DNA from 2 places in the Chromobacterium sp. INPA-IVC genome. Region 1 is predicted to be linked to the other one. Evidence: predicted binding sites of a transcription regulator. Region 1 holds the regulator's gene; the other holds the start of a gene.
The links. Region 1 encodes FliA, which starts transcription of late flagellar genes. Its sites were predicted from a motif close to GCTAAAGNTNNNNNNNNNNCNGCCGATAAT; they were not measured.

Region 1 (5,613 bases):
CGAGGTGTGCGGCGATGTGGTGGAGCACCTGTTCGACCGTTGGTGCTATCTGGGCAGCCGCCGCAATGGCGGCGCGCTGGAGGGCGAGCCGGCTTTCGATCTCGATTACTACAAGCTGCTGGAGAGCGAGCTGCGCAAGCCGGATAGGGAGCTGGTGACGTTGTAGATGAGAAAGGAGCGGGCGGTGGCGCCTGCTCCTTTTTTTAAATCAAGGGGGATTACTCGTGCATCGCCAGATAGCCGCGCAGCCGGCTTTCGATGATGCGGGGGTTCTCGCCGTTGGCGATCGCCACCACGCCTTCGACCACCAGCTCCTTCATTGCCACTTCGGACGCCACCAGGTGTTTGAGCTTGTTGCCCATGGGCAGGAAAAACAGGTTGGCCGAGCCGACGCCATACACGGTGGCGACGAAGGCCACCGCAATGCCGCCGCCCAGCTTGGCCGGGTCGGACAGGTTTTCCATCACGTGGATCAGGCCCAGCACCGCGCCCAGGATGCCCATGGTCGGCGCGTAGCCGCCGGCTGACTCCCAGATGCGGGCCGCCTGCTTGCGGGCGTGCTCGAACATGCTGATTTCCACTTCCATCACTGCGCGCAGCGTGTCCGGCTCGGTGCCGTCCACCAGCATCTGCATCGCCTTCTTGGTGAAGGGATCGCGCTGGGTGGCGATCAGGCCCTCCAGCGCCAACAGGCCGCCCTTGCGCGAGGTCTGGCTCCAATTGATGACCTCGCGGATCATTTTCTCGTGGTCGAAGTTGGGCGGGCGGAATATCCAGCGCAGCATGCGCAGGCCGGCCATGAACTGTTTGGGCGTGCTTTGCAGCATCACCGCGCTGGTGGTGCCGCCGATGACGATCATGAAGGCGGTCAGCTGCATCAGCGAGCCGATGCTGCCCCCTTCGATGGCCTGGCCGGCGATGATGGCGGTCAGGCCCATTACAATGGCGATAAGACTGATCTTGTCCACAAAAAGGTTCCGTTATCGATCTGGTCTGAGACCCGGCGCGAGGTCTTCCCTTACAGCCAGTCTTTCAATTTTGCGCGCAGACGGGCGATGGCCTGGCTGTGCAGTTGGCAGACGCGGGATTCGGTAACGCCGAGCACCGCGCCGATTTCCTTCAGGTTCAGTTCTTGTTCGTAGTACAGCGCCATCACCAACTGGTCGCGTTCCGGCAGGAACTTGATCGCGCTGATCAGTTGCTGGCGGAAGCTGTCGTCGGAGAAGGTGGCCAGCGGGTCGGGCGAATCCTCGTCGGCGACATTGGTCACCGGATTGTGGCTGCTTTCGTCGTCGCCGCCGTTGAAATCCTCGAAATGCAGCAGCGTGGTGCCCTTGCAGTCGCCGAGCATCTCCTGGTACTGCTCCAGCTCAATGCCCATTTCTGCGGCGATTTCCGACTCCAGCGGCGAGTGGCCCAGCCGCTGCTCCAGCTTGGAGATCGCTTCCTCTATCTGGCGGGAGTTGCGGCGCGCCTGGCGCGGCAGCCAGTCCTCGCGTCTGAGCTCGTCCAGCATCGAGCCGCGGATGCGCTGGCTGGCGAAAGTCTCGAATTGCACGCCCTGGGCGGGATCGAACTGGCGGGCGGCTTCGATCAGGCCGATCATGCCGACCTGGACCAGGTCGCCGAGCTCCACCGACGCCGGCAGACGGGCGATCATGATGCTGGCCAGCTTGCGCACCAGCGGGGTATAGGCCTCCACGTCGATCTCGACGCTGGGGGCTGCTGCGGCATAGCCCGATCGGCGGAAGGACGGAAAGGTCATAAGGGTTTGGCTCCATCTGCCTCGGCCCAATCGCGCGAGGCGGCAATCAGCAAGTCCATGTATCCGGTACTGTCGCGGCTGGTTTCCGGCGCGTCCCACTGCGGCAACACCGCCGACAGCTGCGAGAAGGCTATCGCCGCCTCGCTGTCCGGGAAGGCCTCCATCAGCGGCCGGTGCAGCGTCTGGCTGCGGCGCACCGCGTTGTCCTGCGGCACGAAGCCTACCCAGCGCAGCGAGACGGTCAGAAATTCGCTGGTGACCGCCGACAGCCGGGTGAACAGCTCGTGCGCTTCTTCCAGATGCCGCGCGCGATTGACCAGCACGTTGAAGCGCTGGCGGCCGTAGCGGCTGGCCAGGCGCTTGATATTAGCGTAGGCGGCAGTCAGCGAATCGGCTGCCGGCGTTAACACCAAAACCAGATTATCGGCGACGCTGGCCGGTATCGGGTCGCGCACCGGGTCGGGCGCGTCGATCAGCAGCGCAGACGCGTCGCGCTCCTGCGCGCCGAATTCGCTGCCCAGCCGCAGCCACAGCTGGGTGGAGAATAGCGCGCGTTGCTCGGGCTGCGCATAGAGATTGATCAACTGAACGCCTTGCCGCGACACCACCATCATTTCGTCCAGACCGCCCACGCTGACCACCTGGCTTTCCAGCGTGGCGGTGGTGGGCACGCCCAGGCGGCGGGTCTGCACCTGGCCCAGGCAGCAATCCACCATGATGGGGCGCAGGCCGGCGTAGGCGAGGCCCAGCGCGAGCTCGGTCACCACCGTGCTGGTGCCGGAGTGTTCGGAGCCGATGAAGGCGAAGCTGGGCGCGCGCTGCCGCTGGGCGGCGAGCAGGCGGAGGCTGGCGGCCTGGTCCTGCATGGCGTTCATAGCCATCCGGCCTGCGCCGCCTGCATGATGGACATTTCATCGGCCTGCAGCGCGAACGGGGAGGCGATCTGCTGCGCGCGCATCGCGCGGTCGACCAGAAAGGCGGCGTTGGCCGAGTGCAGGTCTTCCGGCACGCGCTGGCCGTTGGTGACGTAGTAGAGCTTGAGCCGGTTGCGGATGATCACGTCCAGGCTGGGGCCCTGGGCCACCGCCTCGTCTATCTTGGACAGGATGCACCCGGACAGGCCGTCGCCGCGGTAGCGCTTCACCACGTCTTCCAGCGTGTGGCCGTCGGTGTTGGCGGCCAGCAGCAGCAGCCGCTCGATCGGCCGGCCGGCGGTGCGCAGCATGTCGATCTGCGCCAGCACGCGCGCGTCGCGCTGGCCCATGCCCACGGTGTCGATGAACACGATGTGGCGGTTGGACAGGTCGGCCAGCGTCAGCTGCAGGTCGCCCTCGTTCTGGATCGAGAACACCGGCACGCCCAGAATCTTGCCGTAGATGCGCAGCTGGTCTTGCGCGCCGATCCGGTAGCTGTCGGTGGTGATCAGCGCCACGTGTTGCGCGCCGAAGCGCATCGTCGCGCGGGCGGCCAGCTTGGCCACGGTGGTGGTCTTGCCGACGCCGGTGGGGCCGACCAGCGCGAAGATGCCGCCGCGGTCCATCACCTCGCGGTCGGCGTCCGCGCATTTCAGATTGTGGGCCAGCGCCGAGCGCGCCCATTTCACCGCGACCTCGGCCTGGTACTGCGCCGGCATCTTCTCGATCAGCTGGCGGATCAGCTGGGCGGAGAAGCCCATGGCCAGCAGGTGCTTGAACAGCTCCAGCCGGTTGGGCGCCTTGCCCTCCATGTCCGACCAGGCGAAGCTGGCCAGCTGGCTTTGCAGCAGGCTTCTGAGCAGCTTGATCTCGTCGCCGATCTGTCTGAGTTCCTGGGCCATCTGTTCCTGCTCCTCGCCATTGGCCGGCGGCGCGGCGGGTTCCGGCGCGGACGGCCTCGGGGCGGCGCGGGCAGGCGCCTGCTGTACCGGCTGCACGGCCGCTTGCATCGCCGGCTGGGCCACGGGCTGCGGCGGCGCGTAGGTGGGTTCCACGCGCGGCGGCGCGGTTTCCAGCCGGGGCGGGGCGGGGCTTTCCAGCGGCTCCACCGGCATCGCGTAGGTGCGGGCGATGGCGCGGTTCATCGCGCTGCCGTTGGCTTGGGGAATCGGCGCGGGTTGCTGCGTCCGGTTGACCGCGGGCGGGGCGTTGCGCGGCGGATGCTTGCTGCTGGACGTGGACAGCGTGCTGGCCAGGTTGGCGACGTCCGCGTCGGCCACCGCCATGATTTCCACACCGCCGCCCATCGTCGGGCGATTGGACAAAATCAGGGCGTCCGCCCCCAGTTCTTCGCGAACTTGCCTGAGTGCGTCTCGAGTGGTTTTCCCGAAGAACTTTTTCACCACCATTATTGATTAGCCCTTAGCCCTTGCTGCCGCCGATTACCGCAATTATACGAATGGATTTATTGTCCGGAATCTCATTATGCGAAATCACACGCAATTGCGGCAATGCCCGGCGCAGGAAACGCGCGAGCAGCGGCCGCAGACCCGGCGCCGTCAGCAGCACCGGATTGTATCCCTGAATCTCCACCTGCTCGGTCTGCTGAGCCGCGCTTGACAGCAGATTCTCCGCCAAACCCGGCTCCAGTCCGCCGCCGGCTTTCGATTGAACCGCCTGCATCAGCACGTTTTCCAGCTGCGGCTCCAGCGTCATCAGCGGCAGTTCGGCCTCGCCCGGGAACAGTTGCTGGACGATCACCCGCGACAGCGCGGTGCGCACCGCGCTGGTCAGCTCGTCGATGTCCTGGTTTTGAGGCACGTGGTCGGCCAGAGTTTCGACGATGGTGCGGAAATCGCGGATGTGTATGCCTTCCGACAGCAGCTGCTGCAGCACCTTCTGCAAGATGCCCACCGGCACCACCTTGGGCACCAGGTCTTCGATCAGTTTCGGCGACTCCTTGGCCTGATGGTCGATCAGCGCCTGGACTTCTTCGCGGCCCAGCAGCTCGGCGGAGTGGGTCTGCAGCAGGTTGGAGATGTGGGTGGCCACCACGGTGCTGGCGTCCACCACGGTATAGCCCAGGCTCTGCGCTTCCTCGCGCTTGCCGGCGTCGATCCACACCGCCGGCAGGCCGAAGGCGGGGTCGGTGGTGGCGGTGCCGGCGATCTCCTTGCTGACCATGCCCGGATTGATGGCCAGGAACTGGCCGATGAAGGCCTCGCCCTTGCCCAGCTCCACGCCCTTGAGCAGAATGCGGTAGGCATTGGGCTTGATTTCCAGATTGTCGCGGATGTGCACCGGCGGCACCAGAAAGCCCAGGTCCTGGGCGATCTTCTTGCGGATGCCGCGGATGCGGCGCAGCAGCTCGCCGTCCTGGGTGCGGTCCACCAGCGGGATCAGCCGGTAGCCGACCTCCATGCCCAGCTGGTCGACGTGCTGGACGTCGTGCCAGCCCACTTCGGCCGCTTGCTGCTCCGGCGCCGCCGTCGGCTGCGCGGCGGCCTGCAGTTCCCGGGCCAGCTTCTGTTTGCCGCGCTGCTCCATCGCCCTGGCCAGCGCCAGCAGGCCGCCGGCGATCAGCAGGAAGGAGAAATGGGGCATGTTGGGGATCAGGCCTATCATGCCGATCACCGCCGCGGTGATGTACAGCACCTGAGGCTTGGTGAACAGCTGGCCGAGGAACTGCTCCGACATGTCCTGGTCGGTGCCGACGCGCGTCACTACGATACCGGCCGCGGTGGAGATGATCAGCGCCGGAATCTGCGCGACCAGGCCGTCGCCAATGCTCAGCAGGGTGTAGGTTTCCGCCGCCTGGCCCACCGGCAGGTCGTGCTGGACCACGCCGACGATCAGGCCGCCGATCACGTTGATCAGGATGATCATGATGCCGGCCATCGCGTCGCCGCGCACGTATTTGGACGCGCCGTCCAT
Region 2 (5,613 bases), on a different contig from region 1:
TTCCCGATGACGCATGCCGGCAGCGGCGTGGTTTACAGCGCGGCCGATATCCGCGCCCGCACCGAGCTGGTGCTGGCCGGGCGCTTCGCCACCATCGTCACCGTGGAGGAGGCGCTGCGCCGGATGGAAGGCTGATCTGGAGCGCCGGGCCGCGCTTGCGGCTCGGCATGTCCATGGAATAGAGTGGTGCGAATAGTCATAACAAGGTGAAACCATGCCCGCAGATACGAGCAACATCCCGCCCGACGGCCTGCCGGCTTATCGGCTGCTGACCGGACCTGACGATTCCGCCTTCTGCAAGCGGGTCAGCGAGGCGCTGGCGCTGGGCTACCGGCTGTATGGCTCGCCGGCGGCTACTTTCAACGGCGAGCGGGTGATCGTCGCGCAGGCGGTGCTGTGGCCGGGGAGCGACCATGCCGCTGGCTGACGTGGCGCAGGCGCTGGCCATCGTGCTGGTCTGGGGCGTGAATTTCGTGGTGATCAAATGGGGCGTGGCCGGCGTGCCGCCGCTGTTGCTGGGCGCGTTGCGCTTCACGCTGGTGGCGCTGCCGGCGGTATTCATCGTCAAGCGGCCGGCGCTGCCGTGGCGTTACCTGGCGCTGTACGGGCTGACGGTGGGCGTGGGACAGTTCGGCTGCCTGTTCACCGCGATCAAGCTCGGCATGCCGGCCGGCCTCGCCTCGGTGGTGCTGCAGTCGCAAGCGTTCTTTACCCTGTTGCTGGCCCGGGTCTTCCTGGGCGAGCGCTGGCAGGCCAGCCAATTGGCGGGGCTGGCGCTGGCCTTGGGCGGCCTGGCGCTGATAGGCATGGGCAAGGGCGGCAATATGACGGCGCTGGGCTTCGGCCTGACCATCGCCGCCGCCACCAGCTGGGCGGCGTCCAATATCGTGGTGCGCGCGATCGGCCGCGATGGCTTCAAAGTGGAGCCGCTGGGGCTGGTGATCTGGTCCAGCCTGGTTCCGCCGATTCCTTTCCTGCTGCTGTCGTGGCAGATGGAAGGCGGCGAGCGCATCGAGGCGGCGCTGCGCGGCTTCGACGGGCAGTCGCTGTTCGCCGTCGCCTACCTGGCTTTTGTCGCCACCATGTTCGGCTATGGCTTGTGGAGCCGCCTGCTGGCGCGGCACGCCGCGGCCAAAGTGGCGCCATTCTCCCTGCTGGTGCCGGTGGTGGGCCTGCTGGCTTCGCACTGGCTGCTGGGCGAGAGCCTGACCGCCGCGCAATTGGCCGGCAGCGGGCTGCTGATGGCCGGTTTGCTGGCGACGGTGTTCGGCGGCAGGCTGCTGGCCTTGGCCGCATCCAGGAGAACCAGCCGTGCGTGACGTTTATTTCGTGCTGTCGCCCAGCGTCTTGCTGCTGGACTTGGCCGGGCCGGCCGACGCTTTCCGTCTGGCGGGGCAGCAGGGCGCGGACTTTCGCCTGCATTACATCGGCGCGTCGGAGACGGTGTATACCTCGCTAGGCTTGCCGCTGGGCGGCCTGGCGCCGTTGCCGGACCAACTGCCGGAGGGCGCGGTGGTGGTGGCGCCGGGGTCGACGCCGTCCGTCGAGGCCTATGCCCGGCCGGAGGCGAGGCGCATCGTCTCCTGGATGGCCGAGCGCCGGCGCCAGCCGGGCGTCTCTTGGGCCGGCGTCTGCTCCGGCAGCCTGCTGTTGGCGGAGGCTGGCTTGTTCGATGGCCGCGCCTGCACCAGCCACCATACGCTGCTGGAAAGGCTGCGCGCATTGGCGCCGGCCGCCCGGGTGCAGGAGAACCGGGTATTCGTCGCCGACGGCCCGTGCTACAGCAGCGCCGGCATCACCGCGGGCATCGATCTGGCGCTGCATCTGATCGCCGACTTGGCCGACCCCGCGATCGCCCGCGCGGTGGCGCGCGAGATGGTGGTGTATTTCCGCCGCTCGCCGCAAGACCCGGAGTTGTCGCCATGGCTGGCCTGGCGCAACCATCTGCACCCGGCCCTGCATCGAGCCCAGGACCTGATCTGCGCCGACCCGGTGCGCGATTGGCCGCTGGACGAGCTGGCGGCTAAAGTCCATGTCAGCGCGCGCCATCTGTCCCGGCTGTTCCGCGACCAGGCCGGCGTTTCCGCGCACGATTACCACCGCGCGCTGCGCCTGGCGCTGGCCGAACAGTGGCGTTCGGCCGGTCTTGGCAAGGAAAAGGCGGCGTTGTCGGCCGGTTTTTCCTCGGCCAGGCAGATGAGCCGGGCCGCCGCCGCGCATGACTGAGAGACTCCGCATGCCGTCCGCTTCTCAAGTTTCATCAGTTATTGCCGATGTTTCAGGTTGACGAGCTCCGGGAATGGTTCATACCATTCCATCAACACCTATCGGTAATTGCCATGAATACAGTCCGTCGTATGCCCCGCCTCGCCTTGTTCGCCCTGATGGCCGGTTTGACCGCCTGCGCCACTCCCGCCCCGCAGACGTCCGCGATGTCCGCGCCGACGCCGATGAAGGAAAGCGGCTCGGTGCCGTCGGGCGTCGGCTATGTAGGCTCCGGCGACGAGACGGCCAGCGGCGAGGAGGTGAGGGTGGTGGTCAAGGAAGTGAATCCCTTTCAGCCCATCGTCGTCCGCGTGACCGGCTCCGGCGCCGCGCCCTACACCAACAGCCTCACGCCGTCCCAGCGCAAGCTGCTGGCGATGCGCGCGGCCCGGCTGGACGCTTTCCGCGCGATCGCGGAACAGGTGCAGGGCATGAAGCTGGTCGGCAACAGCTCGGTATCCAACATGATCGCCAACAGCGATAGCTTCCGCACCTATGTGGACGCCTATCTGCGCGGCGTCACCATCGTTTCCACCGTGATGAAGCCGGATGGCACCAGCGAGGCGGTGGCCGAGATCACGCTGGACCAGGAGTTCTACAAGCAATTCCGCCACTCCATGGAAAAGACCGGCAGCGTGATGCAGGCGTCCAAGGAAACCGGCACCGCCGGCGCGCTCTGTCCGGAAGCCAACTGCGGCGCCACCAAGATCGTGCCGGCCCCGGCGGCCGCGCCGGCGCCCGCCGTCATGACCGTTTCGCCAGCCCGCTACAGCAACAATTTCTACGTGACCCAGTAATGACGCGAATCGCTATCCGCGCCGCCGCCCTTGCGGCGGCATTTGTTTTGTCGGGCCCGTCGCAAGCGGAAATCCTGACCGCCGAGGGCGTGGCGCCGCTGGACAACGGGCCGGTCGCCGCGCGGGAGATGGCGATACAGGACGCGTTGAAGCTGCTCTCGATCCGGCAGGGCGCGCGCATCGAGTCCACGCAACTGATCGATGCCGGCCGGCAGGGAGAGTCCAGCACGCTGAGGGCCTTGTCTCCGGTGCAGGGCGCGGTGCGGGTCGTCAACGAATACGCGCAGGGCAAGCTTTACCACGTCAAGGTCGAAGTGGACACCGGCCCGGCCAAGGCCGCTCCGGCGCCCGCGCCGGAGCGGCGCGGAGACCCGGCCTGCCAGATGCCGGTGGGCCGGTCGCTGAAGCGCAAGCTGGTGACCACGTATTTCGACGTCGCGCATCCGGCCGACGCGTCCGATATGCCTGACCTGGCCACCGCGCTGCCGACTGAGTTGGCGCGCAGGCTGGCGCATAACAGCATGCTGGTGGTGAAGGACGCCAATACCGTGTCGGTGCTGGCCGACAGCCGCGTTTCCGAGCCGGATGCCGGCTGGCAGGTCGCCAGCCAGTTGGGGCAGCGGGAAAACGTGCAGTTCGTGGTGGCGGGCCGGGTGCTGTCCACATCGGTGATGGACAAGGGAATGCGCAAGTCCTTGTTCGAATCCAACAATACCAGCCAGCAGGGGGCGTTTTACAACGGCCCCTTCGCCGGCATGTTCGGCGGCGGCGTCAAGTACGTGCCCACGCAGCGGCAGTTCGATCTGGAATTCTGGATATACGACGGGTTGACCGGCTCGCTGATCGCCAAGGATAGGGTCAGCGGCATCGTCAATTCGAAAGGGCCGGTGATTTCTGCCATTCCGCAGCCTTTCGCCTCGCTGGCGTTTTGGCAGGGAGAGTACGGCAGGCAGGTGGATAAGCTGCTGGACAATGTGTCGGACCGCATCGAAAGCGTGATTTCCTGCATCCCGTTCTCTGCCCGGGTGGTGAGGCTGGAAGGCAAGCGCGTCTACATCAACGCCGGCCTGCTGGACGGCATGGCGGTGGGCGACAAGCTGCTGCTGTACAAGCGCTCGAGCGGGCAGCCGCTGCGCGACCTGATTTCCGGCCGGGAGCTGGGCATGCCGGAAAGCCTGAACGGCGATGTGACGCTGACCCAGGTCCAGCCCAATTTCTCGATAGGCGTGACGCAGGGCAGCGCCCGCGTGGCGGAGGGGGATTACGTCCGCTTCGGAACGGCGCGCTGACGGTGGTTTTTTCTGCCGGAAGTTCCGCCGTTTTCAATTTATTTTTGTATTGATAAGTATTATCAGCTGGTGTTACGGTGCTTCCCGCACTTCGCTTTTCGTCTCAATCGAGAACAGGGGATACACCTTGAAACAGCAACTGATGTTGGCCGCCGCGCTGGCGGCCGTGGCCGGCCCCGCGCTGGCCGAAGAAGTGGTGGTCTACAGCGCGCGCGGCGAGCAACTGCTCAAGCCCATCGTCGAGGCCTACAAGAAGGAGACCGGCGTCAACGTCAAGCTGGTGTCCGACAAGGAAGGTCCGCTGATGGAGCGTCTGCGCGCCGAGGGCCGCAACAGCCCGGCCGACCTGCTGCTGACGGTGGATGCCGGCAATCTGTGGCAGGCCGAGCGTTTGGGGCTGCTGAAGGCAGTCAAGTCGCCGGTGCTGGACGCCAACATTCCAGCCCACCTGCGCGATCCGGCCAACCAGTGGTATGGCCTGTCCATCCGCGCCCGCACCATCTTCTACAACACCCAGAAGGTGAAGCCGTCCCAGCTGTCCAGCTATGCCGATCTGGCCGATCCCAAGTGGAAAGGCAAGCTCTGCCTGCGCACCTCCAAGAAGGTGTACAACCAGTCGCTGGTGGGCATGATGCTGGCCGAGATGGGTCCGGCCAAGACCGAGCAGGTGGTCAAGGGCTGGGTGGGCAATCTGGCCGCCGCGCCGTTCCCCGACGACACCAAGATGCTCGAGGCCATCGCCGCCGGCCAGTGCGAGGTGGGCATCGCCAACACCTACTATTACGGCCGGATGATGGAGAAGTCGCCGAAGCTGCCGGTAGGCATCTTCTGGGCCGACCAGGCCGGCAAGGGCGCCCACGTCAATATCTCCGGCGCAGGCGTCACCCGCCATGCCCGGAACGAGAAGGGCGCGGTGAAATTCCTTGAGTGGCTGAGCTCGGAGAAGGCGCAGAACATGTTCGCCGACGTCAATATGGAGTTTCCGGTCAATCCCAAGGTGAAGCCTGACGCCCGCGTGGCGGCCTGGGGCGATTTCAAGCACAACTACATCAACGTCTCCAACGCCGGCGCCCGGCAGGCCGAGGCGGTCAAGCTGATGGACCGCGCCGGCTACAAATAAGCCGCCGCGATTTGTGTTGAACCGGGCTCGCCGTCTGCCGATGGCGGGCCCGCCGCCGTTGGATCGCATCGCATGCCTTTTACCTTTTCGCGCTGGCGCGCGTCGGCCGCCGCCGCCAGCCTGCTCACCCTGATACCGCTGG

Region 2: a site for FliA is predicted at 2,249-2,278, ahead of ACX17K_RS05990 (LPP20 family lipoprotein). Genes of this name have one in related genera too.

The regions. Positions count from the first base shown of each region.
Region 1 is NZ_JBTNLS010000010.1:145,087-150,699, forward strand. Features, by position in the region: gene ACX17K_RS19480 (exonuclease domain-containing protein) at 1-166, shown strand, start outside; gene ACX17K_RS19485 (flagellar motor protein) at 219-968, opposite strand; gene ACX17K_RS19490 (RNA polymerase sigma factor FliA) at 1,019-1,765, opposite strand; gene ACX17K_RS19495 (MinD/ParA family ATP-binding protein) at 1,762-2,646, opposite strand; gene flhF (flagellar biosynthesis GTPase FlhF) at 2,637-4,088, opposite strand; gene flhA (flagellar biosynthesis protein FlhA) at 4,102-5,613, opposite strand, start outside.
Region 2 is NZ_JBTNLS010000003.1:116,507-122,119, reverse strand. Features, by position in the region: gene ACX17K_RS06010 (isochorismatase family protein) at 1-135, shown strand, start outside; gene ACX17K_RS06005 (DUF1737 domain-containing protein) at 215-427, shown strand; gene ACX17K_RS06000 (EamA family transporter) at 414-1,319, shown strand; gene ACX17K_RS05995 (GlxA family transcriptional regulator) at 1,312-2,226, shown strand; gene ACX17K_RS05990 (LPP20 family lipoprotein) at 2,340-3,062, shown strand; gene ACX17K_RS05985 (flagellar assembly protein T N-terminal domain-containing protein) at 3,062-4,351, shown strand; gene ACX17K_RS05980 (extracellular solute-binding protein) at 4,479-5,471, shown strand; gene ACX17K_RS05975 (ABC transporter permease) at 5,544-5,613, shown strand, end outside.